Regions from separate parts of the Arthrobacter gengyunqii genome, predicted to be linked through region 1. Evidence: predicted binding sites of a transcription regulator. Region 1 holds the regulator's gene; the other holds the start of a gene.

Region 1 (15,252 bases):
CTAGGCACCCTCGGCGGCCGCACGGCAACGGAGGCCCTCAGTGGGGGCGTCGAGCCCAAAGCCGTTTGGCTGGCCGTCTGTGATGTCCAGGATGTCCCGGCAGAACGGCGCCTGGGACGGGACATCCAGCCCAAAAAATGAGGGGTGTCCGGATTTCCTGAAGGACACGCCGCAGGTCCTATTCGAATACCTGTTCGGATCCGGATATGCTCCTACACAAGGGCGATACGACCGCAGAACTGCCCCTGATATCCCCACGGCAGTCCGCCCCGCTGTTTTGTCAGTGCCGCCGCATATGGTCGTAGGTGAGCAGGACAACCGGCCTCCGGGCCACGTAAAACCACAACAACCGAGGTGAAGAATGGCAGCAGCAGTCGACCGCGCAAAGGCACTTGAAGCAGCGCTGGCCCAAATCGATAAGCAGTACGGCAAGGGCTCGATCATGCGGCTCGGAGATGAGGTCCGCGCTCCGGCAGAGACCATTTCCACCAGTTCGATCGCCCTGGACCTGGCGCTCGGCATAGGCGGGCTTCCCCGCGGCCGCGTCGTGGAGATCTACGGCCCGGAATCTTCCGGTAAGACAACCCTCGCGCTGCACGTTGTTGCCAACGCGCAGAAGAACGGCGGCATCGCCGCGTTCATCGATGCCGAGCACGCGCTGGATCCCATCTATGCCGCCCGCCTCGGCGTGGATACGGACTCCCTTCTGGTGTCGCAGCCGGACACCGGTGAGCAGGCGCTGGAAATCATGGACATGCTGATCGGCTCGGGATCCGTTGACGTGGTGGTCATCGACTCCGTGGCTGCGCTGGTTCCGCGCGCTGAAATTGAGGGCGACATGGGTGACAGCCATGTTGGCCTCCAGGCACGCCTCATGAGCCAGGCGCTCCGGAAGATTGCCGGACGCCTGAGCCACACCAACACCACGGCAATCTTCATCAACCAGCTCCGTGAAAAAATCGGCGTCATGTTCGGCAGCCCGGAAACCACCACGGGCGGCAAGGCCCTGAAGTTCTATGCTTCCGTGCGCATCGATGTGCGCCGCATTGAGACGCTGAAGGAGGGGACGGTTCCCGTGGGTAACCGCACCCGCGCCAAGATTGTCAAGAACAAGATGGCTCCGCCCTTCAAGCAGGCCGAGTTCGACATCATTTACGGCACGGGAATTTCCCGCGAGGGCGGGCTGATCGACATGGGTGTGGAGCACGGCTTCGTCAAGAAGTCCGGTGCCTGGTTCACCTATGACGGCGACCAGCTGGGCCAGGGCAAGGAAAATGCCCGCAAGTTCCTGCGGGACAATCCTGAACTCACGGACGAGCTGGAGCGCCGGCTGCGCGAAAAGCTTGGCATTGACGGCCCCGGGGCCGACGAAGCTCCGGCTGAAGCGAAGCTCAAGGCCGTCCCGGAGAAGTCCTAGGCATCATGAAGCAGCAAGACAGCGGGTTTCCCGGTGCGGAGGGCTCGCCCGGAAAACCCGCTGACGCGCCGGCGGAGCGTGAACGTGATCCCTACAGCGCGGCGCGCAACATTGTGCTGCGGCAGCTCACCAGCTCTCCCAAGAGCCGACGGCAGTTGGCGGTGAAGCTGGCCGAGAAGGACATACCCGAGGATGTCGTAGAGGCGGTGCTGGATCGCTTCGAAGAAGTGCAGCTCGTGGATGATGCCGAGTTTGCCCGCATGTGGGTTGCCAGCCGGTCGCAGTCCAAATCCCTGGCCCGGGGGGCGTTGAAGCGTGAGCTCGCGGAAAAGGGCATCTCGGGGGAACTGGCGGCAGAGGCCCTGGAACAGGTCAGCGACGAGGATGAAATCCAGACGGCCCGGACCCTGGCGCGCCGAAAGCTCCAGCCGTCGGTGGATCTGACGGACCGGGCGGCCCGCGACAAGCAGGCACGGCGGCTGGTCTCCATGCTGGCCCGCAAGGGATATTCCCCGTCGGTGGGTTACCGCGTGGTCAATGAACTCATCGGTGACGTGCTTGAGCAGCAGCCGGACGACTGGCAGGACTGAACTCGGTACCTGGAGCCCGTGACGGCGCGAAGCTTGTGGTCGTCTGGCGCGTCCCGGGCAGCAATACGATCGGCATTCCTGCACCATGCTGCCACGCCATGGATGCCGGGCCGCCGGAACTCTAGGGCGTTTCGGCGGCCGTGCCGTATGCTGGGCCTCGATGTTGACTCTGTTGCTGCCGGGGAAGAAGTCGTCTCGTGTTTCCCTGGGTTCCCTCCTGCTGACCGGTGTGCTTGCCGCCTCGGTCTTTACCGCTGTGCCCGCTTCCGGCTCGGAGTTTCCCTCATGGGAACAGGTGGAGCAGGCCAAACAGGACGTTGAGTCCAAAGCGGCACAGGTTGCTGAAATTGAAGCGCTCCTTGGCAGTCTGTCCGCTCAGGCGGGAAGTCTGGGCACCGAAGCAGTGCAGGCTTCCGCTCTCCAGCAGCGTGCTGTGGAAGAGGCTGAGGCCAACAGTCGAACCGTGGATATCCTCGCAGCCCAGCGGATTGAGGCTTCCGGAACAGCGTCGGAACTGACCGGGCAGCTGGGCGCATTGGCGGCGCAGACGTACAAAACCGGCGGAATGGACTCCGGGCTGTTGATGCTGCTGGACGCCGATGCCGCGGTGGGCACCATGGACAGACTCACCACCCTTCAGGGTCTCAGCAGCCGCACGGACAGCCTCCAGGTCCAAGCTGCCTCGGCGGCCAAGGTCCTGAGCAGCCTCGAAGAACGGGAAGCTGCCGCGTTGGCCGTCCGGGAGGAATCGGCGGCGGAATCCCTGCGGCTTGCCGCCGAAGCCGAGACGGCAGCGGCCGCAGCGGACAGTGCAGTGCGCGAAGCGCAGGAGCGCAGCGGCGTGCTGCTGGAGCAGTTGGCCGAGCTGCGTGACAGCAGCGCGCAGGTGGAAGCGGAGCGGTTGAAGGGGCAACAGGCGGAAGAAACCTACCGCCTGCAGCAGGCAGCTCGGGAGGCTGAGGAAGCCGCCCGCAACGCTGAAGAGCAGCGGGGTGCGGACAACGACGGGGCCGGGAATCTCACCCCGCCGCCCGCAGCGGGCAGGCCGGATCCGGTGATTAATCCCACTCCGGCTCGTCCAAACCCGCCCTCAACTCCTGTCCCAAGTGCACCTCCTGCCCCACCTGCCCCACCGGCTCCCCAGCCCGCTCCGGCTCCCAAACCCGCTCCGGCGCCTTCTCCCGCGCCTGCGCCGGGACCCGTGGATGACCCGGCTGCGGCACAGGCCTATGCTTCAGGACGGTTGGGGGCCCACGGCTGGGGGCAGGACCAATTCCGGTGCCTGGTGAATCTTTGGCAGCGGGAGTCCGGCTGGCGGACCAGCGCAAACAATCCCTACAGCGGTGCCTACGGCATTCCGCAGTCGCTGCCCGGGGACAAGATGGCCAGCGTCGGAGCTGACTGGCGCACCAACTATCGGACCCAGATTGAGTGGGGGCTGGGATACATCGGTTCACGCTACGGCAGCCCCTGCGCAGCGTGGCAGCATTCCGAAGACAAAAACTGGTATTAAAGCCTAGTACCAACACGCCTGTCAATCGGATCGTTATCGGATTGAGATGCTGCTCCAGAGTGGGTCTGTACGGTCTCGGTTCTATGACTTCCCTCCACACAGATGCCCTCGGCAACGAAGACACCCACGGCGACAGCCCGGAATCCGAAGAGATCCCCGGAAGGCGCGAGCTCACCCAGGAACGCCGGCAGTCCCGGCGGACCCGCAAACTCCGCATCGGCGCTGTCGCTGTTGCCGGCGGACTGGCCTTTTTTGGCATTGCCGGAGCATCCGTGCAGAACGAGACGCTGCGCGCCAGCCTCGTCAGCCTGACCTCACCCACGGCTGAAGCGGACACCGCCGGCAGCTCTCCGGCCGACGACGACGACGCCTCGGCGGCCGGCGACGCTTCCGATCAGGAGGCGCAGGAGAAGGACGCCGCCGCCGATGAGGCGAAGAAGGCCGAGGAAGCCAATGCCGCGGAGGAAGCCAAGGCAGCTGAGGAAAAGTCAGCGGCGGATGCGCAAGCCGCAGCCGAAGCCAAGGCAGCTGAGGATGCCAAAGCTGCGGAGGCAGCAGCTGCGGAGGCGGCAGCTGCCGCGGAGCAGGCCCGCCTGGCCGCCGAGCAGGAAGCCGCTGCACAGGCAGCTGCTGCAGCCCAGGCAACCGAGGCCCGTGCCGCCGAAGAAGCTGCCGCCGCGGCAGCAGCGTCGGTTCCCATGGATGATCCCGCAGGGGCGAAGGCCTACGCCGCGTCAGCGCTTGCCGGCCACGGATGGGCCGCCTCGGAAATGACCTGCCTCAACACACTGTGGGAGAAGGAATCCAACTGGATGACCAGTGCCACCAATGCCAGCAGCGGAGCCTACGGCATTGTCCAGTCACTGCCCGCTGAGAAGATGGCATCATCGGGACCTGACTACCTCACCAGCTACAAGACCCAGATCAACTGGGGACTGGGATACATCGAATCCCGGTACGGCAGCCCCTGCTCGGCCCTGAACTTCCACTACGCCAACAACTGGTACTAAACCCGGCTAAGCCCCACCCTGGAATCCCTCCGCTTTGGGAATTCCCTCCGGTTCGCAATGACAGGAATTTCCCAGACCGGATAATTTTTCCCAAAGCGGAGGGATTCGGCAGCCAAACCGAGCGCTCGGCCTTGAACTTCCACTGCGCCAGCAACTGGTACCAAACCCGGCTGACTGCCGGCGCCTCCTTCTGCGGTCTGCGGCAGGTACCCTAGGACTGTGAGTTTGACAGTTTCTTCCCGCACATCTTCCCCGACAACTTCTCCCGCTCCGGCGGAGCATCAGGAGCAGCCCCGCACCTACCAGGTGCGGACCTTCGGCTGCCAGATGAATGTCCACGATTCCGAGCGCATCTCCGGGCTGTTGGAAAACGCCGGCTACGTTCCCGCAGCGGGCGAGGACGCCGACGTCGTCGTCTTTAACACCTGCGCGGTGCGTGAGAACGCGGACAACAAGCTGTACGGAAACCTGGGCATGCTGGCCCATGTGAAGGAAACCCGGCCGGGCATGCAGATTGCCGTGGGCGGGTGCCTGGCGCAGAAGGACCGCGACACCATCCAGCGCAAGGCGCCGTGGGTGGACGCCGTGTTCGGCACCCACAACATCGGCTCGCTCCCGGCCCTGCTGGAACGGGCCCGGCACAATGACGAAGCGCAGCTGGAAATCCTGGAATCCCTGGACGTTTTTCCGTCCACGCTGCCCACCAAACGCGACTCGGTCTACGCAGGCTGGGTCTCGATCTCCGTCGGCTGCAACAACACCTGCACGTTCTGCATTGTCCCCTCCCTGCGCGGCAAGGAGCGGGATCGCCGTCCCGGCGAGATTCTCGCCGAGATCCAGGCCCTGGTGGACGACGGCGCCATTGAGGTGACGCTGCTGGGCCAGAACGTCAATTCGTATGGCGTGGAATTCGGGGACCGCGGGGCGTTCGCCAAGCTGCTCCGGGCCTGCGGCTCCATCGAGGGGCTGGAACGGGTGCGCTTCACCAGCCCGCATCCGGCCGCCTTCACCCAGGACGTCATCGACGCCATGGCGGAAACGCCCAACGTCATGCCGCAGCTGCACATGCCGCTGCAGTCCGGCTCCGACAAGGTCCTCAAGGACATGCGCCGGTCCTACCGGTCCAAGAAGTTCCTCGGGATCCTGGACAGCGTCCGTGAGCGCATGCCGCATGCCGCCATCTCCACCGACATCATTGTGGGCTTCCCGGGCGAGACGGAAGAGGACTTCGCCGCAACGCTCGACGTCGTGGAACAGTCCCGCTTCGCCACGGCCTTTACTTTCCAGTACTCCAAGCGTCCCGGCACTCCTGCCGCAGACCTGCCGGACCAGCTGCCCAAGGCAGTGGTCCAGGAACGCTTTGAACGGCTGACCGCTCTCCAGGACCGCATCGCCGCCGAGGAGAACGCCAAGCAGGTGGGCACCACGGTGGAAGTGATGGTGACTGCCGGGTCCGGCCGCAAGTCCGAAGAAACAGGACGCCTCTCGGGCCGCTCCCGTGACCAGCGCCTGGTGCACTTCTCGGTCCCCGAAGGCTGCGAGGTGCCCCGCCCCGGAGACCTCGTCACCGTCCCGGTCACGTCTGCAGCCGCTTTCCACCTCGTGTCCGATCCCGCCACTGCTGCGGACTATTCCCTGCGCCGCTCGCGTGCCGGAGATGCCTGGGACCGTTCGCAGGCGGAATCCTGCGGTGTTCCCGCTGCGGGCACCGCCGGCGGCAAAGCCGGTGTCTCCCTGGGGATGCCCACGCTGCCCCCGCGCTCCTAACGCAGCGGTGCACCTGTGACAACAGCGCAGACCGCACATCCGCGTCCGGTGATTGCCGTCGTCGGCCCCACCGGATCCGGCAAGTCAGACCTGGGCGTTTCGCTGGCCCTAAAACTGGGCGGGGAAGTGATCAATGCTGACGCGATGCAGTTCTACCGCGGAATGGACATCGGCACCGCGAAGATCAGTGGAGAAGAGCGCCGAGGGGTGCCGCACCACCTCCTGGACATCATGGAGGTCACCGAAGAAGCCAGCGTGTCAGCGTTCCAAGCCTCCGCGCGTGCCCTGATCACGGAAATCCAGGACCGGGGCAGGTACCCGATCCTGGTGGGCGGCTCCGGCCTTTATGTCCGCGCGGCGCTCGATGTGCTGGAATTCCCCGGCACCGATCCGGTGGTGCGCGCCGGCCTGGAACGGGAACTGGAGGAGCTGGGCCTCGAGGCCCTGCGCGCCCGGCTGCGCGAGGTGGACCCGGTCTCCGCTGACCGTCTGGGCGACGGCCGCCGGGTGGTGCGCGCCCTGGAAGTCCAGCAGCTGACCGGCCGGCCGTTCAGTTCCTTCATGCCCTCCCGCGAGTACTTTCAGCCGGCCATCCAGCTGGGCCTGAGCGTCGAGCGCCCCGTCCTGCACAGGCGGCTGGCCGCCCGCGTGGACCGGATGGTGGAACAGGGACTGCTGGAGGAAGTGCAAGCCCTGGCGGCCCGCGGGCTGCGCGAGGGGCGTACCGCCGGAAGAGCCCTGGGCTATTCGCAGTTCCTGCGGGTGCTCGACGGCGAATCAAGCGTTGCCGAAGCCGCCGAACAAACGGTGGTGGCCACCCGTCAGTTTGCCCGCCGCCAGCTGACCTGGTTCCGCGCCGACCCGCGCATCACCTGGCTGGACTGGGATGATCCCGAACTGACCGCCAAGGCTGCCGCCGCTATCCTTGAACAGTGAACACAACACTCTCTGCTGCCCTGTCCGCTTCCGGCTTGCCCGCTTCCCTGGCCGGCCTTCCCTTCGCCAAAGGCCACGGCACCGGCAACGATTTTGTCCTGGTGGCCGACCCCGACGGCGGACGCGAGGTCAGCGCCGCTGAAGTGGCTGCAGTGTGCGACCGGCACCGGGGCATCGGAGCCGACGGGTTCATCCGGGCTGTGCGCTCGGAGCACCTGCCCGAAGGCCAGGCACTGTTGCAGAGCGATCCCGCGGCGGAATGGTTCATGGACTACCGCAACGCGGACGGCAGCATCTCCGAGATGTGCGGCAACGGGGTTCGGGTCTTCGTGCACTTCCTGCTGGCCGAAGGGCTGGTAAGCCTGGCCGAAGGGGAAACCCTGGTCATTGGCACCCGTGCCGGGCTCAAAACCGTTGCACGCGTGGACAAGGGGTACGCCGTGGACATGGGCCCCTGGGAGTTCATCCACCCCGACCATGCCGCTGCAAAGGCCATGGACGCCGTCGTCAACGCCGCCGGGCTGGAAGTGCCGCGGCCCGGCCTCTCCGTCAGCATGGGAAACCCGCACACCGTGGTGGCCCTGGCGGAACTGTCCGAGCTGGCGGCCACCAGCCTGGTTGCGGCACCCACCGTGCAGCCCGAGCCGGAGCACGGCACCAACGTGGAATTCGTTGTCCCCGCTGAACCCCTGGTGGAGAACGGCGTTGGACTGCTGACCATGCGCGTCCATGAGCGCGGCGTGGGGGAGACCCTCTCCTGCGGCACGGGAGCCTGCGCCGCCGCCGTCGCCACCCGTTTCTGGGCCGGCCGCGATGCTCCGAACGAGTGGGCTGTCACGGTGCCCGGCGGCGTCGTCGGCGTCCGATTCCTTACCGCTGAAGACGGCCGTGAACACGTGGAGCTCAGCGGCCCCGCGGTCCTGATCGCGCGCGGGACCCTGCTCTAGCCGGCCATAAACCGCCCGCAGGAAGCTGATCCTCAGTCCGGAATAAAGCGCCGCGGGCGGCGGTTCACCCTGTCATGGAATCAAGTACTGACAGATGAGCAGTTAGCTGTCTTCGGGATTTCGGGCAATCTTCAGAACCCGGAACGACTTGGCGGTGCTGTGGCGGGACACCGCGTAGCCGGAACCCAGCTGCTCGGCGATCCACTTCTGCAGCGAATCCGCCCCCAGGTTTTTCTGCACCACAAGCCACGCCGTCCCGTTCGGAGCAAGGCGGGGCAGCCAAAGGAGCAGCAGGGCATGCAGTTCGTCCTTGCCGATGCGGATGGGCGGATTGGACCAGATGGTCTCGAACCGCAGCTCCGGATCGACGTCCTCCGGACGGGAGGCGCTGACATTGTCCAGGCCCAGTGCGGCGGCATTGTCGCGGGTCAGGGCCAGGCACCGTTCGTTGACGTCCACGGCGTAGACGCGGGCTGCGGGGGACTTCAGGGCCATGGTCAGTGCCACCGGCCCCCAGCCGCAGCCAATGTCCAGCAGGTTGCCGGCGGGGGAGGGATCGGGAACTTCGTCCAGGAGGACCACGGTTCCCTTGTCGATGGCGTCGGGGCTGAAGATCCCGCCGGAGGTGGCAAGCGTACGCTCGCGGCCGTCCAGCGTGACATGAAGCGGCCTGCGGACCTCGGGGCCCGAGGGCTGTGAACTGAAGTAATGGTCTGAACCCATAACAAACCAGATTAGTGGGTCTGCGGCAGGCAGCGGAAACCGGATTCAGCGGCGGGAAGATTCCGCCCCCAAATGTCCGTGCACTGACTTACCATGGAGAACACGGCTTATAAGGAGAATATGACGATCAACAATTCCCGTCCTGACACGTCCGGATCCGCCCAGTCCAACACGGAGCTGAGCCCGGAAGACATTCAGGGGGTCATTGACAGAATCCTCGCCAAGGAGAGCGCTGCGGAGGCCAAGGCAGGCGCGCCGGCACCGCGCGGCAGGGCCCAGGCTCTGTCCCGTGAAGACGCGGGGCATTCTGAGCACGACGGCGATCAGGAGGATCTGCGCGAGCGGCACGCACTGCGCCGCGTGGCGGGTCTGTCCACCGAACTCGAGGATGTTACCGAGGTCGAGTACCGGCAGCTGCGCCTGGAACGGGTGGTGCTGGCGGGACTGTGGAGTGAAGGAACGGCGGCCGACGCCGAGAATTCACTGCAGGAACTGGCCGCACTCGCTGAAACGGCGGGGTCCGAGGTTCTGGACGGCGTGATCCAGCGCCGGCTGAAGCCCGATCCGGGCACCTTCCTGGGATCCGGCAAGGCCCAGGAACTCAAGGACATCGTGGCCGCCACCGGCGCTGACACGGTCATCGTGGACAGCGAACTGGCCCCGTCCCAGCGCCGCGGACTGGAAGACATCGTCAAGGTCAAGGTCATTGACCGGACGGCCCTCATCCTGGACATTTTTGCCCAGCACGCCAAGTCCCGCGAGGGCAAGGCCCAGGTGGAACTGGCCCAGCTTGAGTACCTGCTCCCGCGCCTGCGCGGCTGGGGCGAATCCATGTCCCGCCAGGCCGGCGGCCAGGTGGGCAGCGCAAGCGCCGGCATGGGTTCACGTGGTCCCGGTGAAACCAAGATTGAGCTGGACCGGCGGAAAATCCGCACCCGGATGGCGAAACTGCGGCGCGAAATCGCCGGCATGAAACCCGCACGCGAAACCAAGCGGGCCAACCGCCAGCGCAACCAGGTTCCGTCGGTGGCCATCGCCGGATACACCAACGCGGGCAAGTCATCGCTGCTTAACCGCCTCACGGACGCCGGAGTCCTCGTGGAGAACGCCCTGTTCGCCACTCTGGACCCCACCATCCGCAAGGCACAGACCGAAGACGGTATCGGGTACACCCTGGCGGACACCGTCGGGTTTGTCCGGTCCCTGCCGACGCAGCTGGTGGAGGCATTCCGGTCCACGCTGGAAGAAGTGGCAGACGCCGATCTGATCCTGCACGTCGTTGATGCTTCGCACCCGGACCCGGAGGGCCAGATCGCCGCAGTGCGAACCGTGCTGACGGACGTCGATGCCCGCAACATTCCGGAAATCGTTGTCCTGAACAAGGCCGATGCAGCGGATCCGTTTGTCCTGGAACGGCTGCGGCAGAAAGAACGCCGCCATGTTGTGGTCTCCGCCCGGACCGGTGAAGGCATCGAGGAACTCCTGCAAGCCATCTCAGAAGGGATTCCCCGCCCCGCGGTGGACCTGACGTTGATGGTTCCCTACGACCGTGGAGACGTGGTGTCACGGCTGCACAGTCCTGACACCGAGATCCTCTCCGTGGATCACTCTGAAACGGGAACCAAGCTGCACGTCATGGTCCGCGAAGGCCTGGCTGCTGAACTGGAGCCGTTCGTCACCCATGAGTAAAGACACCACCGGCGAAGTCCTGGAACTGCTGGACACCGCCGTTGCAGGCATGGGCGGACAAAACCGCCCCGGCCAGCATGAAATGGCCCGCCAGGTCACCCAGGCCATTGACGAGGGGCAGCACCTGCTGGTTCAGGCCGGCACCGGCACCGGCAAGTCGCTGGCCTATCTGGTGCCGCTGATTCACCATGCGCTGGAGAGCCCCAAGCCCACGCTGGTCTCCACGGCCACGCTGGCTTTGCAGTCCCAGATTGTGGGCCGGGACCTGCCCCGGCTGCTGAAAACCCTCAAGCCCAAGCTGCCGCGGGAAGTGGATGTTGCACTGCTCAAGGGGCGCAGCAACTATGTCTGCCTGCACAAGACCGGCGGGGGATTTCCTGAAGAGGAGGATCCCGCCGGTGCCCTGTTCACGCTCGGGGATGACCACGGCGTGGCCCATCCCTCGCCCGCTCCCACGTCGGCCATGGGCCGCGAAGTGGTGCGGCTGCGCGAGTGGGCGGAGGAAACCGAAACCGGTGACCGTGACGACCTCGTTCCCGGCGTCAGCGACCGGTCCTGGCGGCAGGTTTCAGTGACCTCCATGGAGTGCCTCGGCGCTCAGAAATGTCCGATGGCGGCCGAGTGCTTCAGCGAACGCGCACGCGCCCAGGCTGCGGTGGCCGACGTCGTGATCACCAACCACGCCATGTTGGCGATTGCCGCCTTCGAAGGACTGGCGGTGCTGCCGGACTATGACGTGGTGGTGATCGACGAAGCCCACGAGCTGCAGGACCGCGTCACCGGTGCCGTCACCGGGCAGCTGTCCGGCACGGTGGTGACAGCCGCCGTCGCGGCTGCGCGCAAGCACACCTCCGCCAGCGTGGAGGAGCTAGCCTCCGCGGCACGCGCCTTCGAGCAGTCCCTGGAGGGCGTTCCATCCGGGCTGCTGGCCAGCGGGCTGAACGAAGAGCAGGAACAGGCGGTGGGCCGCATTCGCGAGGCCTGCCGTGTGGCACTCTCGGACTCCAAGCCTGAACCCGGAGAAACGGCCGACGGCGGACGCCAGACAGCACGCTCCCGGCTCATGGCGGTCCTCACCATCTGCGAGCGGCTCATCTCCGCTCCGTCGGCCGGCGAAGTGATCTGGGCATCCCGCCCCAGCTCCTTCTCGCCGTCGGGCGGTTTTTCACCGCCCGACGAGACCGCACCGGCCACCTTGAATGTTGCCCCCCTGTCGGTGGCCGGACGCCTTCGCGAGGGATTGTTCGACGGGCACACCGTGGTCCTGACCTCGGCCACCCTGGCCATCGGCTCCGAATTTGGCCCGGTGGCCGGTGCCTTGGGCCTGCTCGGTCCCGGTGCTCCGTCCTGGACTGGAACCGACGTCGGAAGCCCCTTCGACTATCCGCGCCAGGGCGTCCTGTACGTGGCGAAGGACCTGCCCAAGCCGGAGCGCGGCACCTCCGAAGCCCAGCTGGATGAGATTGAAGCGCTGCTCAAGGCATCAAACGGCGGGGCACTGGGCTTGTTTTCCTCGCGCCGGGCCGCTGAAGACGCCGCCGATGCCATGCGGAGCCGGGTTGACTTCCCGATCCTGTGCCAGGGGGAGTCCTCCATGTCCTCCCTCGTGAAGCAGTTCTCCGAGGAACCGGACACCTGTCTCTTTGGCACAATGTCCCTCTGGCAGGGCGTGGACGTTCCCGGTGCCGCCTGCCGGCTTGTGCTGATCGACCGCATTCCGTTTCCACGCCCGGACGATCCGTTGATGACGGCACGCACCCGCGCAGTGGCCAAGGCCGGAGGCAACGGCTTCATGTCCGTTGCTGCGACCCATGCTGCCGTTCGGCTGGCCCAGGGTGCCGGGCGGCTCATCCGTGCCGCGGGGGACCGCGGGGTGGTTGCCGTTCTGGACTCCCGGCTGGCGACAGCCCGCTACGGCGGTTTCCTGCGGGCCGCGCTGCCGCCGTTCTGGTCCACCACTGACCGCACAGTGGTTCTCTCGGTGCTGGGTCGTCTCGCTGAACAGTCCGAGGAGGAAGAGCGTTCGAACGGTAAGCAGCGTTCGCGGAAGTAGGGGCGCAACCCTGCCCGTAGGCCTCGAATGGGTGGGCTGGAAAACGCAGAGGTCCAGTCGCCGTCGGTTCAGATTGCCGCGGCGGCCGGACCTGACGGCGCCAACGGGTACGGCTCCTGCTCGCCGCCGTTGACGACCACGCAGGGGGCTTCGGGTACTTCCTGCCACGCGCCGTGCAGGTCCCCCCAGGGCTCGGAGACCACCAGCCGGGAGTCGTTCGAGAGTTTATTGAGCAGCGCATTCGCCGGGTACAGGGCTTGGAGGGCGAAATGTCCCTGCTGGTGAAAAGGGACCGCGACTTGCCCTCGCTGGAGTAGCGGAACGCCGAGATCGTGTCTCCGTCGGTGCCTGCGACCGTCATCTGGAGGGGTAGGGAACGTCATCCAACCGGATGGGGGAACCTGAATAGGCTAGCCATCGACACATGTCGTCTCCTGGCGCCGGAGTTCCTCACCGCGACGCAGCCGGTCCACCCAACGGTCCCCGGAACCGTCCCAACGCCAGGCGACCGCACAACGAGGATAAGTTCTACGCGTACAGGCTGCCTTTTGCCACCCGGCCTGCGCCGCCGGGCGGACCTTCGCTACAGCGAACGCATGACTGAAACAACCTTGCCCATGATCACGGCGTGATCGCCAACGATCGGCTCGTACCGGGTGTTCTGGGGCAGCAGCCATGTGTGGCCGTTACGCTGGCGGAAGGTTTTGACCGTAGCCTCGTCGTCGAGCAGGGCAGCCACTATGTCGCCGTTCTCCGCCGTAGGCTGGCGGCGGACAACCACCCAGTCGCCGTCGCAGATGGCCGCATCCACCATGGAGTCGCCGGAGACCTTCAGCATGAAGAGGTCTCCGTGTCCCACCAGCTGGCGGGGCAGCGGCATGATGTCCTCGACAACCTGTTCCGCGAGGATGGGACCGCCGGCAGCGATGCGGCCAACCAGGGGCACCATGGCGGTGTCAACGGAAGTGGCAAGCTCGGTTACCGATGCCAGTGCCGGGGCAGGCTCTGCTCCCTCGTCCTGCCGGACAGTGCTGCCGCCCGCAGCCGCGGAGACGGCTGGACCGTTGCCGGCCGCGTGGTTGCGGGCGGTCCCGGAGCCGGGACGTCCCGAGTCGCCTTCTCCGGCACCGGAGGTTCCGTCGCGCAGCATCAGGGGAATGAGGATCTCCATGGCGCGCGGGCGCTTCGGATCACGCCGGATGTAGCCAAGCTTTTCCAGCTGCATGAGCTGGTGGGTCACGCTGGACAGGCTGGCCAATCCCACGGTGTCACCGATTTCGCGCATGGTGGGCGGGTAGCCGTTGGTGCTCACGGACCGCTGAATCATTTCCAGGACGGTCTTCTGCCTCGGAGTAAGCCCCTTGGCACGCGCACGGGTGCCTGCGGCAGCTGGTTTGTTGGTGCTGTCTTCGGAAGCAGTCCTGCGGGCCACGTCGGGTTCCCTTCGGGTCAGCTGGTCCCGGCGGTGCCGGGGCTGGGCGGTAAACATCTGATCAGGTGAATGCCGGGACGGTACTGGCTGCGAAAGCCGTTCCGGCGGTTATGTCAGAGGCAGCTGATTCAGTGGTCCTGTTGAACCGCTCCGATGCCTGGACTCCGGGGGTCGATCCGACAGAACCGTTTAGTGGCTCCCTCTTGTCCTCAACGTTAATCGAGCGGAGCAGGGTTTTCAAACATTTGTTCGAGCGAGTCTCGACTTTATTAGTAAATAGGTGCTAGAAATAGGTCAGCAGGAATCGAACATACTTTCGACCTCCGTCCTTCGTAAGGGTCGGGGTCGGTCGATTAGCTTCCAATCGTTCGAACATCGTTTCGGGTATTTGCCCGTGACATCGAACCGGAAAGGTGTTGCAATGACAACCCAAACAGTCCCGCCCGCCCAGAAAGCTTCATCGCTCGACTCAAGCACGCTCGACTCAAGCACGCTCCTCCAGGCGCGTGTTCCAGCGCAAAGCGCAGTCCACGGTGCAACCCAGGACACTGCTTCGGCCCCCAATGCCCCAGCTGCCCGGACGGGTTCTCCGCTGCAGGCAGAGTCTCCGGTGCCGGTGAAGCCGCAAGCACTGCGACTGACGCGCCGGGGTCGGCTGGTTTTCATAGGTGTGCCGCTGATGCTGGCCGCCGCCGCGGCGCTCACTGTGCTGGGCTTCTTTACCGCTCCCGCCATGGCTTCCAATGGGGGGCCGGAGGTGACCCAAACGGTGCAGGTCAGCGTTGCTGCGGGAGACTCCCTGTGGGGTCTGGCGCATGAGTTCGCCCCGGATCGTGACCCCCGGGACGTCATGGACGACATCATGGAACTCAACAACCTGACGGATCCCCGACTCGCTGTCGGCGCCCAGCTGTACATTCCCATCGAACGCTGACATCCCCGCGTTTGTCCGCTGAAACAGCGATGACCGCAGCAGGTCCAGCAGCTGCAACAAGCAACAACTGCAACAACAACAACACTGCGTAACAAGACGGACCAGCCAGTGCGGATTCTTCCCGCTCAGCGTTCGAGACTTAAGCTGTACAGGTGACTGAACAGCTGGCGAGACTGAACCGACTTCCCCTGCGCGATGACCTCCGCGGCCTGACGCCTTACGGCGCGCCGCAGCTGGACGT
Region 2 (15,252 bases), 800 kb from region 1:
CATCAGGTTGTCGTGGACCCGGTCCTTCACTCTGGGAAGCATAATCACGCCCATGACGGCGCCGATGCCGATCGCTCCCAGCAGCGCTCCGTAACCGGTTGACCCGAGCCGGAGGTGCCCGTTCGCGGCCACCGGCAGCAACGCGTACAGAGCACTCGCGGGTGCCATAAAGAGAGCGGTCCGGAGCAGGATGCGGCGGATACGCGGCGCTGCCCGAATGTAGCGCATGCCGGCGGCGAGCGCCTCCCCCATCCGTTCGGGATCATCGGGTTCCGGGGGCGCCCGCCACACATATACAGCCACTGCGGTACCCAGGAATGAGACCGCATTGAGGCCGAAGACAAAGGCCGGACCGAACAGGGAGATGAGCACGCCGCCCAGCGCCGGACCCACCGCCCGTGCACCGTTGACTGCCATACTGCTCAGTGCTGATGCCGCCCGGATTTCCTCCCGTGGCACCAGATCGGGATTGATGGCCTGCCACGCCGGCTGGCTCAGGGCCACCCCGCAGCCAATGAGGAAGGTGTACAGCAGGAGGGCGTCAGCATCCAGCATTCCCAAGGCAGCCACCAGGGTCAGCAGGCTGGCGGCACCGGCGGCAAAGAGATTTGCCCCGAGGATCAGGCGGCGCCGGTTGAAGGCATCGGCAAGGAAACCGGCGATCAGGCCAAGCAGCAGGGACGGCGCCAGATTGGCCGTCTGCACCAGGGACACCAGCGCAGGATTGGAGCTGTTTTCCACCAGGTACCACTGAGCTCCCACCGTCTGTATCCACGTGCCGATGCTGGAGCCGATATTCGCCAGCCAGAGGATGAGGAACGCCCGGCGCCGCAGGGGCGCCCACGGTGATTCCGAAGCCATCAGAGCGCCTCCATCCGGACGGTAAAGGGTGCAGGTGCGGGTGCCGGCAGCGGGTCAGACCACGCGGGGAAATCCCGCCCACGCTTTGCGGAACCGTTTCCGCGCCCGCTCTCCGCGTTCCTCCTCCAGCGCGTGCAGCCGCCCGTAGGTAAAACCGTTCTGCCCGCCTCCGGCATGTTCGGCACCCCACCGGCGCAGGTACTCGCGGCTGACCACGCTGTCCTGATGTTCGCCCAAAATCTTCTGCAGATGTTCGGCACCGGCGATCAGTTCGGAGGACCCCTTGGTTCTCACCGGCTGAGCAACCTCAGCGGCATAGCGCAGGCGTTTGGCGTCCTTGCGCGCCTCGTGCAGGAACTCGGACTGCTGTTCCTCACTGCCTGCCCTGCGGGCTTCCCGAACCGCCTGATGAAGGCGCTTGCGGTCCCGTTTCAGCATGCGTCCGGCACTCGGGGCGGCAGGCCTGTCCGCTTTCGGGGTGAATCCTGGGGCGGTCACCACGGTTTCCAACTGCTCCAGCAGCCGGAGGTACCGGTCGCCGTCGAGCGCCCGCATGGCGACGGTGCGCGCTGACTTGTACTCGCCGAGCAGTTCTTTATCGATGCGCTGCTGCACCGGCCCCATCACCAGTTCAGCGGGTTGGTCCGCCACCAATGCGTCCAGCCGTGACCGCATCACCTGCGCATCCCGTGCTTCTCCCAGGATTCCCGCCAGCCATTTCAATTCGTCCCGCACTTCACGCGCCGGCTCCGGGGCCACAAAGCTGCGGTAGCTGCCCAAGGCCGATCGCATCCGTCTGGTGCAGACCCGCATCTTGTGGACGGCATCCGCCTCGTTGGCCCGCATCCTCGGATCCTCGGCCAGCATGGCGAGGAACTGCCCGTGCAGGTATGCCTGCAAAAGCAGCCCGACAGGGCCGCCGGGCTTCGGCGATGCGGGCTGTTTCGCAGCCATTCGCACGGCCATCTGCGCGACAGACTGCGCGGGCTTGGTTCCCCGCGCAGCTTCCTTCGGAACGGATTTTGCTGCGGCGGGCTTTGCAGTTTTGGACCGCGGCTGTCCCGGCTTCGTGCGCCCGGACTTCGCCTGTGCAGGCTTTCCCTGTGCAGGTTTTCCCCGAGCAGGCTTTCCCCGTGCAGACGCGGATACTGACGCTTCGGAAGTGGTTTTGGGCTTATTCGTGCTGCCGGAGCGCGGAGCGTGCTCCTGGATCTCCGGCTCCTGAGCGGTGGGCATGGCTCAGTATAGGTCTGGAAAAGCCGTCCGTGGCAGGGTGTTGGGGTCTTACGGCAGCCGGGAGGCTGAGTCCCCTGTTATTTGGTCTCGAGCCACCGGTAGCATCGCCGATACGAGCGGCGCAGGACCGCTGTGCAGAGCATCTTCAAGGCATGAGGGCATCTTCAAGGCATGAGGGTCAGGCATGGAATACGTAAAACTAGGCAACTCAGGAGCCACAGTCTCTGCCGTGGGGCTGGGATGCATGACGTTCGGCAACCCGCATCAAGGAATGCACGGCTGGACCCTGCGCGAACCTGAATCCTCTGCCATCCTGCGCCGGGCAGTGGAATTGGGAATCAATTTCTTCGATACCGCCAACGTTTACTCCACCGGGGACAGCGAATGCATGCTGGGCGCCACCGTGCTGAAGCATGCCCGCCGCGACGAGCTGGTGATCGCCACCAAGGTGCACGGTCAAATGGCACCCGGCCCCAACGGGTGGGGCCTGTCCCGCAAACACATCCTCTGGCAGGTGGATGAGAGCCTGAAACGCCTCGGCACTGACTACATCGACCTTTACCAGGTGCACCGCTGGGATGCTTCCACTCCACTGGAGGAAACACTGGAAACTCTGGACGGCCTGGTGCGGGCAGGAAAAGTCCGTTATCTGGGGGCCTCCACCATGCACGCCTGGCAGTTTGCCCGGGCACTGACCCTGCAGCAGGCGCACGGATGGTCCCCGTTCGTCACCATGCAGGCCCACTATAACTTGGTCTATCGCGAGGAGGAGCGGGAAATGCTGCCCCTGTGCGTGGCGACAGGGACCGGAGTGCTGGCCTACTCGCCGTTGGCCCGGGGCCGGCTGGCACGACCGTGGGATGACGTCACCCGGCGGCAGCAGCAGGATGAACTGGGCCACTCGCTCTATGCGGGCTCCGAAGATGCCAACCGGGCCGTCGCCGACGCCGTCCTCAGGGTGGCGCTGCGCCACGGCGTTCCGCGTGCACGGGTGGCCTTGGCGTGGGTCTTGGCCCACCCGGTGGTGACCGCGCCGCTGGTTGGCGCTTCCGACGTCGGGCACGTGGATGATGCGGTGGCCGCCCTGGACCTCCGGCTCTCGCCGGAGGACCTGGACGAGCTGGAGCAGGGCTACACTCCCCGCCCCGTGGTGGGGTTCTAGCCCTTGACGGCTCCGGCGGTGAGCCCGGAGGAAATGAACCGCTGCAGGAACAGGAACAGTGCCATGACAGGCAGCGCTGCAAGAACCGCGCCGGCGGCGAACACGCCCCAGGTGCGGGACTGGCTGTCCCCTACGAAGGAGTAGAGGCCCACGGCCAGGGTTTGGGCGTCCGGATCATTCAGGACAATGGATGCGATGAGGAATTCGCCGGTGGCCGTGATGAAGGACAGCAGTCCCACGATGGCCAGAATGGGAGTGACCAGCCGCAGGATGATCGTGAAGAAGATCTGGACGTGGCTGGCGCCGTCGATGCGCGCCGCCTCATCCAGGGACTTCGGCACAGTATTGAAGAACCCGTACATCAGATAGGTGTTCACGCCCAGCGCTCCGCCAAGGTAGACCATGATCAGGCCGGTCTGGCTGCCCAGGCCCAGCCAGGGCACGACGTCGGAGATCCCGCTGAGCAGCAGGAAAATCGCCACGACGCCGAGCATCTGCGGGAACATCTGCAGAAGCATCAGGCTCATCAGCCCGAACCGGCGGCCGGTGAACCGCATCCGGGAGAACGAGTAAGCGGCCAGGGCGCCGAGGAAGACGGTCCCCGCGCTGGTAATCAGCCCGACGATGAGCGTGTTCATGAACCACTTGGCGAAGGGCTTCTGCGGATCCGAGAACAGGTCGATGAAGTTGTCGAACGCGATGGTGGTGAACAGGCCGTTGGCCGAGACCAGCGTTCCCGTGGGGCTCAGTGCGGCTGAGAGCACGTAGGCCAGGGGGAAGAGGGCAAATACGCCCATGACCACGCCCACCAGGTGGCGCCAGCCCTTGTCACGGAACCAGTGTCCAAAGCTTTTGCGCGGCTGGGCAGCCGTGACGGTGCCTGCGGTGCGTTCCGCGGCGCCCTTGCCTGCCGGGGTCAGAGTCGAATTACTCATGAGTTCACTTCCTCCAGCGCCTTGGTCTGCCGGAAGCTGACCGCTGAGATGACTGCAACGATGATGAAGATGATGACCGCCAACGCGCTGGCCAGGCCATAGTCACGCCCTGAGCCCTGCCCGAACGCCACCTTGTAGACCAGGGTGATCAGCAAATCCGTGGCGCCGATGTCCATGTTGGTGTCGGAGAACCGCGGCCCGCCGCCGGTGAGCATGAAGATCACGTTGAAGTTGTTGAAGTTGAAGGCAAAGGTCGAGATCAGCAGCGGAGCGGTGGAAACCAGCAGCAGCGGCAGCTTGATGGAACGGAAGATCCGCCAGGCCGAAGCACCGTCCATGCGTGCTGCTTCATTGACGTCCTCCGGCAGGGACTGCAGGGCTCCGGTGCAGACCAGGAACATGTAGGGGAAGCCCAGCCAGGTGTTCACGAGCAGCACGCTGAACTTGGCCAGCCACGGGTCGGTCAGCCAAGGAATGTCCGCCCCGCCGAAGAGTGCTTCGTTGATGAAGCCGAATTCCTGGTTGAGCATTCCGGACCACACCAGTCCGGCCAGGAACGCAGGGAACGCGTAAGGCAGAATCATGATGGTGCGGTAGATCTTCTTGCCGCGCAGGTTCGGGTGGTTGAACGTCAGTGCCAGGAACAGACCCAGTCCGAAGCACAGCAGCACCGATCCCAGGGCAAAGGTGAAGGTCCAGAGGATGACGCTGACCAGCGGGCCGCGCAGGTCAGGATCGGTGAAGGCCGTCTTGAAGTTGTCGAAGCCCACGCCCACCTTCCAGCCGGTGGCCAGGCGTTCGCCGTTGTCCGAGACATAGGAGCCTTCACCGCCGGCGGCGTAGACCACGCCGGTCTCGGTGTCCGTGAAGGTGTCAGCCGCCTCGTCGTAAACCAGGACCGGCTTGAAGACGTAGGCGTTGGAACCGTCGGCGGTCTGCAGGATGCCGTCATCGAGGTCTTCCGAAAGCGGAACCTTGATGGCGGTGATGTCCTGCTGGACGGACAGCAGTTCGTTAAAGTTCAGGGTCCGGTAGCCGTCGGCGCCCACGGCTTTGCCGGCGCCGCCCATTTGGGCGTCTTCGACGTCCTCCAGCGGTTCTCCGGTGGTGCCGATGCGCACGCCGCCGTCGGGATCGGTGACCAGCAAGGACAGGACGTCATCCTTTTCCACCACGGACACCTGATAGGCAGGAGAATCCGGAACGCGTTTCTGCGCGCTCATGGAAATGGAGGAAATCGCATCAGCCTTGGTGCTGTTGTGCCCGTCGCCGTAGTTGGTGAACGCCACGTAGCCGCTGTACACCACCACAAAGACCTGGAAGATCAGCAGGAACAGGACGCCGGGGGCCAGATACTTGGCCGGGAGACCCCCGCGCCGCAGGTAGATCCAGTTGATGAGCACCGTTACGGCGGCGGCAACGGCAAGAATGAGCCATTTCTCACTCATGAACAGGGCCATAAGGACGTATACGGCAAACGCATCCGTCAGGCCCAGGAGCAGGATTTTAGCGAGCAGGCCTGCTGTTGAATCGGGGCTGCGGCGGGGTTTCTTGTGCGCTGCGGGAGTGCGGGAGCGGACAGGGGTGTCCAGCTGGTCAACCATCGGGGTTCTCCTTGAACCGGTTCGGGCCGGGACACCGCTCAGAAACTGGGCGGCGTCCCGGCCCGGATACCTTGTCCGCCGGCGTATGCGCCGGCGGACGTGTCTATCTCAGGTACGGCTGATGCCGGACTACTTGGCGATCTTGGCTTCGACGTTGCTGACCATCTTTGCCCAGGATTCTGCGGGATCGCCCTGGCCCTTGATCAGGGCGAGTTCGGTGCCGCCCCAGTCAGCCCAGACGGCGCCCATTTCCGGGATGGCCGGCATGGGGACGCCGTCGGCGCCGATCTTGCCGAAGGCTTCGACGATCGGGTCTTCGGCTGCTTTGTCGAACGATGCGGTCAGGGCGGGCGGACGTCCGCCGCCTTCGAACATGGCGTCCTGGACAGCCTCGGTGGTGAGGTAGTTCAGGGCAAACTCAGTGGCGGCCAGGGAGTTCTGGCTCTTGGAGCTGATGAAGAAGCCGTTGACGCCGATGAAGGGCTGGGCGGGCTGGTCACCGGTGGTGGGAAGCGGGTCGACGACGACGTTGATGCCGGCTTCCTGGGCCAGCGGCACGTTCCACGGGCCGGTCAGGAAGTACGGGGAGGCCCCGGCGTTGAACTTTTCCTTGGCGATGTCTGCGGTGATGTTGGAGTTCAGGATGCCTGCTCCGCCCTCGCCCCATTCCTTCACCTTGGCGGCGAAGGCAGCACCGTTTTCGTTGCCCAGCTCCAGCTTGGAGGCGTCGTAGCCGCCGGTCTCGTCAGTTCCGAAGACGGGTACGCCCATGGAAGTCTGGAACGGGTACAGGTGGTACGGGTCGCCCTGCTTGGGGTCCATGCCCACCAGGAACGGGAACTCGGCACCCTTTTCGACGGCAGCCTTGCCGTTGGCGATGACTTCGTCCATGGTGGTTGCCGGTTCGGGAACCAGGTCGGCGTTGCGCAGCAGGCCAATGTTTTCGATGGAGTAGGGAACGCCGTAGGTGCTGCCCTCATACGTCATCGCTGCGACGGAGGATTCCTGGAAGTCTGCCGCCTTGTCGCCCAGCTCGATCGGCGCAATCACGCCGTTCTGGACGAACTTGCCCAGCCAGTCGTGCGGGCCCACGATCAGGTCCGGGCCCTTGCCGGTGGGAACCTGGGTGATGAAGTCGTCCGAGACCTGCTCGAAGTCCTTGGTCACCAGCTTGATCTCAATGCCGGTGTCTTCCTTGAACTGGGCAGTGACATCGGTCAGGGCCGGGGAACGCTCCGCGTCAACCCACATGGTGAGGGTGGTGGCGCCGGCGCTGGCCAGATCGGTGGAGTCCGTGCTTTCGGCGGCGTCACTGCCGCCGCAGGCACTGAGGACAAGGGCAGCGGTGACCGAAACGGCCCCGAGAGCGAAGGAACGGCGGCCAAACGCCGTCGTTCCCGTGGTGTGCACCTTCATTGGTGTACCTCTCCTAGTTTTCAATGGTGTCCGGCTTTCTCAGGCAGCACCCGAGCCCTCCCTGTGCTCTCGCAGCGCAAGGGTCAGGAGCAAACGGAGAGTCTCCGTCGGGACCTAAGCATGGAGAAAGTGTAAGCGCGTACACGTTGTGCGTCCAATCACAGATCTACGTCACAGAACGAGGACCAACCGGGTGCGGCTCCCGCGCCGCTTCCATGGAGCAGGCCCGGAATTATCAGCAGTCTTAGCACTGGAACGGTGCGGTGTAAGCGTTTTCATTTATGGTTGGAAGCCCCCTAGGATGGCACCCATGCTCAGCGACGTTATCTCCAGCCCTGGCCCTGACGCCTCCCCCGCCCTCATTCCCCTTCACGCTGCCTCCAGCGAGCGCGACCGCCAGTGGTGGCGCTCGTCAGTGATCTACCAGGTCTATCCGCGCTCCTTCCGCGATCTCAGCGGTGACGGCATTGGCGATCTTCCCGGCATTACGGCGGAGATGGCGTCCCTGGCCGAACTGGACATTGACGCGCTGTGGCTTTCGCCGTTCTTCAAGTCGCCGCAGAATGACGCAGGCTACGACGTCGCCGACTACTGCTCCGTCGATCCCCTGTTCGGAACGCTGGACGATTTTGATGCCCTCGTCACCGAGGCCTCCGGCCACGGCATCCGGATCATTGTTGACCTCGTGCCCAACCACTGCTCCAACGAACATGCACTCTTCCAGGCTGCCCTGGCCGCTCCGGAGAATTCTCCTGAGCGTGACATGTTCATCTTCCGCGACGGTGCCGGCGAAAACGGTGACGCTCCGCCCAACAACTGGCAGTCCCACTTTGGCGGATCGGCCTGGACCCGCACCAACAACACCGACGGAACTCCCGGCCAGTGGTACCTGCACCTCTTCGATTCCACCCAGCCGGACTTCAACTGGGACAATCCTGCGGTCCGTGCCGAGTTTGAGCGCGTGCTGCGCTTCTGGCTGGACCGCGGCGTCGGCGGTTTCCGCGTGGACGTTGCCCATGCCCTGATCAAGAAGTCCGGCCTTCCGGACTGGGGCGGCCGTGCTGACGGCTGCTCATCGGACGGTTTCCCGGGACACGAGGCTCCGATGTTCGGCCAGCCTGAGGTCCACGACATCTTCCGGTCCTGGCGCAAACTGCTGGAGGAGTACGACGGCGAACGCGTCCTGTGCGCCGAGGCCACCATCGATCCGCTGGACCGCCTGTCCGACTGGGTCCGCCCCGATGAGATGCACCAGACCTTCAACTTCGCTTACCTGAACCATGACTGGCACGCCGGCGCCGTGCGCCACGTCGTCGGCTCCTCGCTGGAGGCCTTCGACAAAGTCGGTGCGCCCACCACGTGGGTGCTGTCCAACCACGACGTCGTCCGCCATGCCACGCGCTTCGGCATCGAAGGCCACCAGGAGCGTCCCGGAGACGGACTGGGTCCGGAGGACCCGCAGCCCAACTATGAACTGGGGCTGTCCCGTGCCCGCGCCGCGACGCTGCTGATGCTGGCGCTGCCCGGCGGCGTCTATTTGTACCAGGGTGAAGAACTGGGTCTTCCGGACCACACCACCATGCCCCACGATTACCGCCAGGACCCCAGCTACCACCGCACCGGCGGTGCGCGCCTGGGCCGCGACGGCTGCCGCGTTCCCCTGCCGTGGCACGCGTCGACTGACAGCTTCGGCTTCAGCAGCACCGGCTCTGCCTGGCTGCCCCAGCCTGCCGACTGGGCATCACTGGCCCGGGACGTCCAGCGCGAGGACCCGGCGTCAACGCTGAATCTGTACCGCAGCGCGCTTGCCGTTCGCAGGGAGTATGCCCTCGGCGCCGGTTCGCTCGCGTGGTGGCCGGACGTCGACGGCGACTCGGTCGTTGCCTTCCTCAACGGCAACGTGCTGGTGGTGCTCAACATGGGCAACCATCCGGTGGACCTTCCCGCGGGCGAGGTGCTGGTGACCAGCGAAGCGGGGGCTGCCCCCGGAGGAATCCTGGCACCCAACCACGCCGTCTGGCTCCGGCTAAGCTAATTCCTGCGGCACCGGGCCTGGCCCGGTGCCGCAGAACCGTTTAGCTGCCGGCCCTCCGCCCCCGCAGCAGCCCAACCGAGGAGAAACCGTGGCAGGCATCAAAGATGTGGCCGCCCGTGCCGGCGTCTCATCAGCGACGGTTTCGCGCACCCTCAGCGGCAACGGGAAGGTGTCCGAGTCCACGCGCCGCAGGGTTCAAGCGGCCGCCGATGAGCTGGGCTACGTCCTGTCCTACAACGCGTCGTCGTTGGCCTCGGGGCGGAGCCGCAACATTGGAATTGTCATGCCCACCGTGGGCCGGTGGTATTTCTCCCAGGTCCTCGAAGGTGCTGCTGCTGCACTCATCGACGCCGGCTACGACCTCACGCTGTACAACACCAGCGATGGTCCGGGTCACCGCGAGAGTGTGCTGACGGAAATGCTGCGTCGCAAGAGGCTCGACGCCGTCATAGCGGTGGCGTTGAAGCTCACGGACGAGGAACTCGCCCAGCTGCATGCTGTGGGCAAGCCCATTGTCGCCATCGGCGGCCCGCTGCCCGGGACCCACACCATCCGCGTGGATGAAGCCAGCATTTCCATGCTGGCAACCGATCATCTGATCTCGCTGGGCCATACGCGTATTGCCCATATCGGCGGCGGCGAAGAACTCGAGCGGGACTTCCGGCTGGGCAGCACCCGCCGGGACGGCTATGAACGGGCCATGGGACGGGCTGGGTTGGAGTGCCGGCACATCAACAGCCCCGACTTTTCAGTCGCCAGCGGCGTGAAGGCTGCGAAGACTCTCCTCGCCGCCCCCGAGAACCCTCCCACAGGCATTTTTTGCGCCTCAGATGAGCTGGCCATCGGCACCATCCTTGCGGCCGGGGGCTTGGGACTGCGGGTTCCCGAGGACTTGTCCGTTATCGGGATTGACGGCCATGAACTGGGTGAGGTTTTCGGCCTGACCACCATCGGCCAGGATCCGAAGGGCCAGGGGGCGGCCGCCGTCGCTGCGGTGCTGTCCCTCCTGGCGCAGAAACCCGTGGAAGCCGACTGGATCCAGCGGTTCTATCCGACCGAATTCATTGTCCGCTCCAGCACCTCGGTTGCCTCCGACCTACGCCGGTAATTGAGGGTGTCCCCGGCGATCGCTATCGGAGTGCCCGCGCCGGACTCATGACCCTCGTTATGGCGCCCAAACCGTGCTTGACTTGAGCGTCCGCCGATCCCGTCCAGCCGTCCTGCTGTCCTGCCGTCCTGCGCCAAAGGAACACCGCCACGCCTATGTCCGTTTTTCTCTGGATCCTGCAGATAGTCCTGGCCCTCATGTTCGTGGGAATCGGAGGGCTTCGTCTGGTGAGCCCTGCCCCACGGCTGAGGAGACTGCCGTGGACGGACGGCTATCCCCTTGCGGCCATCCGGGCTCTCGGCGCATTGGAACTTGTCGCCGGCCTCCTTGTCCTGGTTCCCGGAATGCTTGGGTGGTCTCCCCTTCTGACAGCCGTAGCCGCGGGCGGGTTGGCGGTGCTGATGGCTCTGGCAGTGCTGATGCACTTGAGGAGGGGCCAACAGCAATCCGCTGTACTTCCGGCTATCCTGCTGGTGATGGCTGGAATTGTGCTGTGGGGCCGGCTGGACCAGCTGTTGTAACCGGACAGGCACCGACCCGGCACAACGCACACACGGCTTCCGCACCAGACGTGTTTGGATTGAATGAACCAATCCTTGGACGCAATGAAATGGGTGAAGTGGCATGCCGGACGTGGCCCAGGCCGTAGCGGAGCTGTACGCGCTGATGCCCGATGCCTTCACCGCAGACCGAAACAAACGGGCTGCAGAAGCGACCAAAGCCGGGAACAAGGAGCTGGGCAAAGCCATTCGGGCGCTGCCCAAGCCGTCCGCGGGTGCATGGCTGGTCAACATGTTGGCCCTGCATCGGCCTGAGCTGATCTCTGAAGTCCTTGAGCTGGGTGCTGTTTTGCGTGAAGCCCAAGATGACATGGACCAGCAGCAGCTGCGGCGACTGAGCGGCGAGCGTCAGCGGTTGCTGCGTTCTGCGGCCCGGGAGGCCCGCAGCCTCGCTGAGGAACTTGGTCGTCCGGTCAGCGCGGCGGTGGGTGCCGAGGTGGAACAGACCTTGTGGGCGGCCATGACGGATGCCGCTGCAGCAGCGGCTGCGGCCAGCGGCCAACTGGTGCGCACGTTGGAAGCCAATGGTTGGGATCCCGTCAACGTGGACGGATCCGTAGCGGATCCGGACTCAGTCCAGGCGCTGTCGGCCAGCGGCGGCCAGCGGCGCAAACCCGCTGCCAAGGTCCGCACGGGATCCGGTGACAGCGGAAATCAGTCAGCCAAAGAGAAATCTGCTGCCACTGCTGCGGCTGCGCGGGCACGCCGCGCGGCGCAAACGTTATTGACGGAAGCCGAACGGGAAGCTGAGCAGGCCGAGGAAGCGCTGCGTACCGCACAGGCCGAAGTCGACGCCGTCGCGAACCGCCGCGACGGACTGACTGATGAAATTGACGACCTGCGGGACCGTATCCGCGAACTTGAACGTGAAGTGGCTGCCACGGACCGCCGTGCCGGCACCTTGGAACGGGAGCGCGACGGCGCCCGCCGAACCGCACGCGCTGCACGGCGTGCGGTGGAGAAGGCGCAGGCGAAACTCGAGGGCTTGGGCTAGCTCAGCTCCGTCCCGGCAGCTCACACAGGTTAGAAGAGCGGACGGAATCTTAGAAGGGTGGCGGATTGTCGCCGTAATCATTCCGGGCCTCGCCGACGGAGCTCCAGCCGGACATTTCGAGTGCAACTGGATTGTCGGGCGCAGCTGGGTTCCTTGCTGCAGGTCCCGGGACCAAGGTGAGGTGCGGGTCGGTGCGGTAAGTTCGGCCTCCCGGTGACGTCCACTCGATGATTCCCGGTGAGCGTTGTCGTGCTTTCCAGAACCCCCGGGTTTTGAACATGTGGTGCCGCCGGCAGAGGTGTTCGAGGTTGTCGTGGTCCGTGGTGCCGCCGTGGGACCAGGGTTTGGTGTGGTCGATCTCGGAAATGACGGCATTGGTCCGGCATCCGGGAAACCGGCAGGTTCCGTCGCGGGCACGGAGCCAGCGCTGCAGCCCGGCAGGAACTTTCCGTCGCCGGCCGACCCGCATAATCTCGTCGGTGCCCGGGTGACGTTCGACCGGTGTCCAGTGGGCTGCCTGCCGGGCGAGCCTGCGGGCCGTCTCCGGGCTGATGGGCCCGTACCCGTGCAGTTCCGCCGGCTGTTCATCAGCTCCGAAGAGGGTTTCCGCGGTGATCAGGACCAGGATTTCGGTGCGAGCCCTGGCCTTGGTGTCCTTGGTGCGGCTTTCGTGGGTGTTCCGGCCGTCGGGTTTATCATCGCGGACCAGGTCGCCGTTGGCGGGGCCATCGCTAGGTCCGCTGGGCCCGGCTGTACCGCTGCCCTCCCTCCCGCTCCTGGCATCCACATCAGCTTCTCCACCGTCATCCCCACCCTCGAGCAGGTCCGCGAGGATGTCCGCCCGCAACTCATCCACCCGCCGCGGGTCCCCGGCAGACTGTTCACCCCGCGCGGCTGTGGTCAGCTGCGTGTAGATCAGCTGGGCACGGGCCGCCGGCAACAAGGCCGACAACCACGACATGCCGTCCTCGTCCGGTGCCAAACAGACCCGGCGCCGCTCAAACGCTGTCTTGTGCCGGACGCTGATGGTTTCCGGATATGTCTTTTCCCGCATCCGGCGGGCCTTCACCCGGAACTGGGACGACGTCTGACCCGCGGCAGCAACCGCCAGCAGGTCCTTTTCAAAGCCGGCCAGCTCAGCCTCGGGGACGTTTTGGGACTGGTCCAGCACGGTTTGGACATGCCCGTAACTGAGGGTGCCCGCTTCCAGGCCGGCCAGGGTTGCCGTGTGGGTGGAGCACAGCTGTCCGGCGTCGCTCATCAGCATCTTCGCGGTGTTGGTAGGCAGGCACAGGATCGCGGCAGCTTCCTCCGCAGCAAGACTGAACGTCAGTCCCGGATCCTCCCTACCGATGTCTTGGAGGAGGTCATCGCGGAAGACGGTCTCCATCCGGTGCAGGACTTTTGCCTGCTGAGCTTGAGCCCAGCGCACCAAAGCATCCAACCGGGACAGCACCACACCGGCTTCGTCCTGGGTCAGGGACTCAGCCCCCTGCAAACTCAACGACCCGGTAAACCCGTCCCTGAACGACGGGCCGAGGTCTGGTGTCTGTGCGGAATCGCTATGGGCAATACCGGGATCCCTCGGGGCAATGCCGGGCTTGGCCTCGTAAACCGACAGGCTCGACCCGACAGCTCGCCCGGTACCGGCACCGGGGAAATCACAACCGCTGCCGCGTCGAGAAGATCCGTTCTGATCCATGTCTTCAGCCTTTCACCCGCCACTGACATTTCCGTCCCGGAAACAGCCCCAAAAGGCCCAGAACGCCCCCTTTTGAGGCCCTTCAAATACCCCACTTTCAGCACCAACTACCTGTTCGCGGAGCGGTATACCTGCTGCCGAGCCACCTCCCCCTTTGGACGCATGCCCGGACTGCCCGGGATTTCTCCGTATTTCTCCGTATTTCTCCGACAAGCGGGGCACATCCACCGTTCGGGTGCCGCCCCCCTCCGACAGCTCTCCTCTCGCCCCACAGGCACCCTCTGACACCCTGCTCTGCAGCACCAAAACCCTTGATACGGGCACGGAACAGCACCAAATACGTCCAACAAATTCGTCCTAATTATCTGCAGCCAACGGTGGTACGTTCGAAATTCGGCAGACATTACCCCTCTTGGAGGAACCATGACTGATCATGTAGCGCCCGTCAGCGATTGCTCCGTAGACAGCTGCGATTACAACCACGATGGCTGCACCGCTTATGCCATCACGGTGGGTGGAACTCCCGACCACGCCAGCTGCTCCACCTTCATCGACACCACCGAGACCGGTGGCCTCCCCAAGGTTTTGGCCTCCGTCGGAGCGTGCCTGCGCAGCGAATGCCGACACAATGACCACCTCATGTGCACTGCCCATGACGTCAGAGTCGGCCCCGGAGCCGAGTCGGCAGACTGCCTCACGTACCAGTCACGCTGAAGCGGGCGCCCGCGTCAGCGCAGTGACAGGCCGGCCGGGCAGGCTCGCCGCCCCGTTCAGCCGGCACCAGCAACATAGGATGTGACCCAAGCCTCATAAACCCTGTAGCGTAGGTGGCCATCCACCTGCACTAAAGGAGAACAATGCCCGGCTTGGACACCGCTTTAACGCCCCTGCGCTTCCTGGAACGCGCAGCACAGGTACACCCGGAAAAGACGGCCGTCATCGACGGAGACCGGACCCTGACCTACCGGGAGCTGGCCGCAGCGGTGACCCGCACTGCTCATGCGTTACGGGCATCCGGCCTGGAGGAGAGCGGCCGCGCGGCTTTCCTCGGCACCAATTCCGCAGAACTGCTGATCGCCCATTACGCCGTCCCTCTGGCCGGCGGCGTCATTGTTCCGCTGAACACCCGGCTCTCTCCGCCGGAAGTCGCCTACATCTGCAACCATTCCGGAGCCACACTGCTCTTCGGCGACCCGGAACTGCTGCGCGGCCTGGGCTCCCCGGAACTGGAAACCGTGGCCGAAGCCTTCTCCTTCCCCCTGCAGGACGGAACCTCCGACACCGTGGAGGGAACGACGTCGTACTCCGACTTCCTGGCCCGCGGAACCGACACTCCGCTCCCCTGGGAGGTCGCAGACGAAAACACCGTCATCAGCCTGAATTACACCTCCGGCACCACCGGCCGGCCCAAGGGCGTGATGTACACCCACCGCGGGGCGTACCTGAACTCGCTCGGCGAGGTCCACCACCAGGGCTTCGACTCAGACACCACCTACCTGTGGACGCTGCCGATGTTCCACTGCAACGGCTGGTGCACCACCTGGGCGCTGACCGCCGCTTCGGGCACCCACGTGTGCCTGCGCGCCGTCCGCGGGCCGGAGATCTGGCGGTTGATCGACACCCATGGGATCGACCATCT

The links. Region 1 encodes LexA, which represses DNA repair genes until DNA is damaged. Its sites were predicted from a motif close to TCGAACANNTGTTCGA; they were not measured.
Region 2: the regulator LexA is predicted to act here: its motif matches at 13,717-13,732, upstream of MUG94_RS02365 (HNH endonuclease signature motif containing protein).

What each region holds. Positions count from the first base shown of each region.
Region 1 covers NZ_CP095461.1:1,289,439-1,304,690, forward strand. Annotated here, with positions in the region: gene MUG94_RS05855 (DUF3046 domain-containing protein) at 1-141, shown strand, start outside; gene recA (recombinase RecA) at 362-1,417, shown strand; gene MUG94_RS05865 (regulatory protein RecX) at 1,423-2,007, shown strand; gene MUG94_RS05870 (coiled-coil domain-containing protein) at 2,168-3,520, shown strand; gene MUG94_RS05875 (aggregation-promoting factor C-terminal-like domain-containing protein) at 3,604-4,530, shown strand; gene miaB (tRNA (N6-isopentenyl adenosine(37)-C2)-methylthiotransferase MiaB) at 4,750-6,297, shown strand; gene miaA (tRNA (adenosine(37)-N6)-dimethylallyltransferase MiaA) at 6,313-7,233, shown strand; gene dapF (diaminopimelate epimerase) at 7,230-8,180, shown strand; gene MUG94_RS05895 (class I SAM-dependent methyltransferase) at 8,283-8,903, opposite strand; gene hflX (GTPase HflX) at 9,024-10,592, shown strand; gene MUG94_RS05905 (ATP-dependent DNA helicase) at 10,585-12,645, shown strand; gene MUG94_RS17200 (hypothetical protein) at 12,714-12,848, opposite strand; gene lexA (transcriptional repressor LexA) at 13,229-13,972, opposite strand; gene MUG94_RS05915 (LysM peptidoglycan-binding domain-containing protein) at 14,499-15,011, shown strand; gene MUG94_RS05920 (histidinol-phosphate transaminase) at 15,164-15,252, shown strand, end outside.
Region 2 covers NZ_CP095461.1:490,201-505,452, reverse strand. Annotated here, with positions in the region: gene MUG94_RS02415 (MFS transporter) at 1-861, opposite strand, end outside; gene MUG94_RS02410 (CHAD domain-containing protein) at 916-1,815, opposite strand; gene MUG94_RS02405 (aldo/keto reductase) at 2,282-3,259, shown strand; gene MUG94_RS02400 (sugar ABC transporter permease) at 3,256-4,194, opposite strand; gene MUG94_RS02395 (ABC transporter permease subunit) at 4,191-5,798, opposite strand; gene MUG94_RS02390 (sugar ABC transporter substrate-binding protein) at 5,928-7,214, opposite strand; gene MUG94_RS02385 (glycoside hydrolase family 13 protein) at 7,525-9,249, shown strand; gene MUG94_RS02380 (LacI family DNA-binding transcriptional regulator) at 9,338-10,357, shown strand; gene MUG94_RS02375 (DoxX family protein) at 10,513-10,878, shown strand; gene MUG94_RS02370 (hypothetical protein) at 10,991-11,911, shown strand; gene MUG94_RS02365 (HNH endonuclease signature motif containing protein) at 11,961-13,613, opposite strand; gene MUG94_RS02360 (DUF1540 domain-containing protein) at 14,037-14,327, shown strand; gene MUG94_RS02355 (AMP-binding protein) at 14,471-15,252, shown strand, end outside.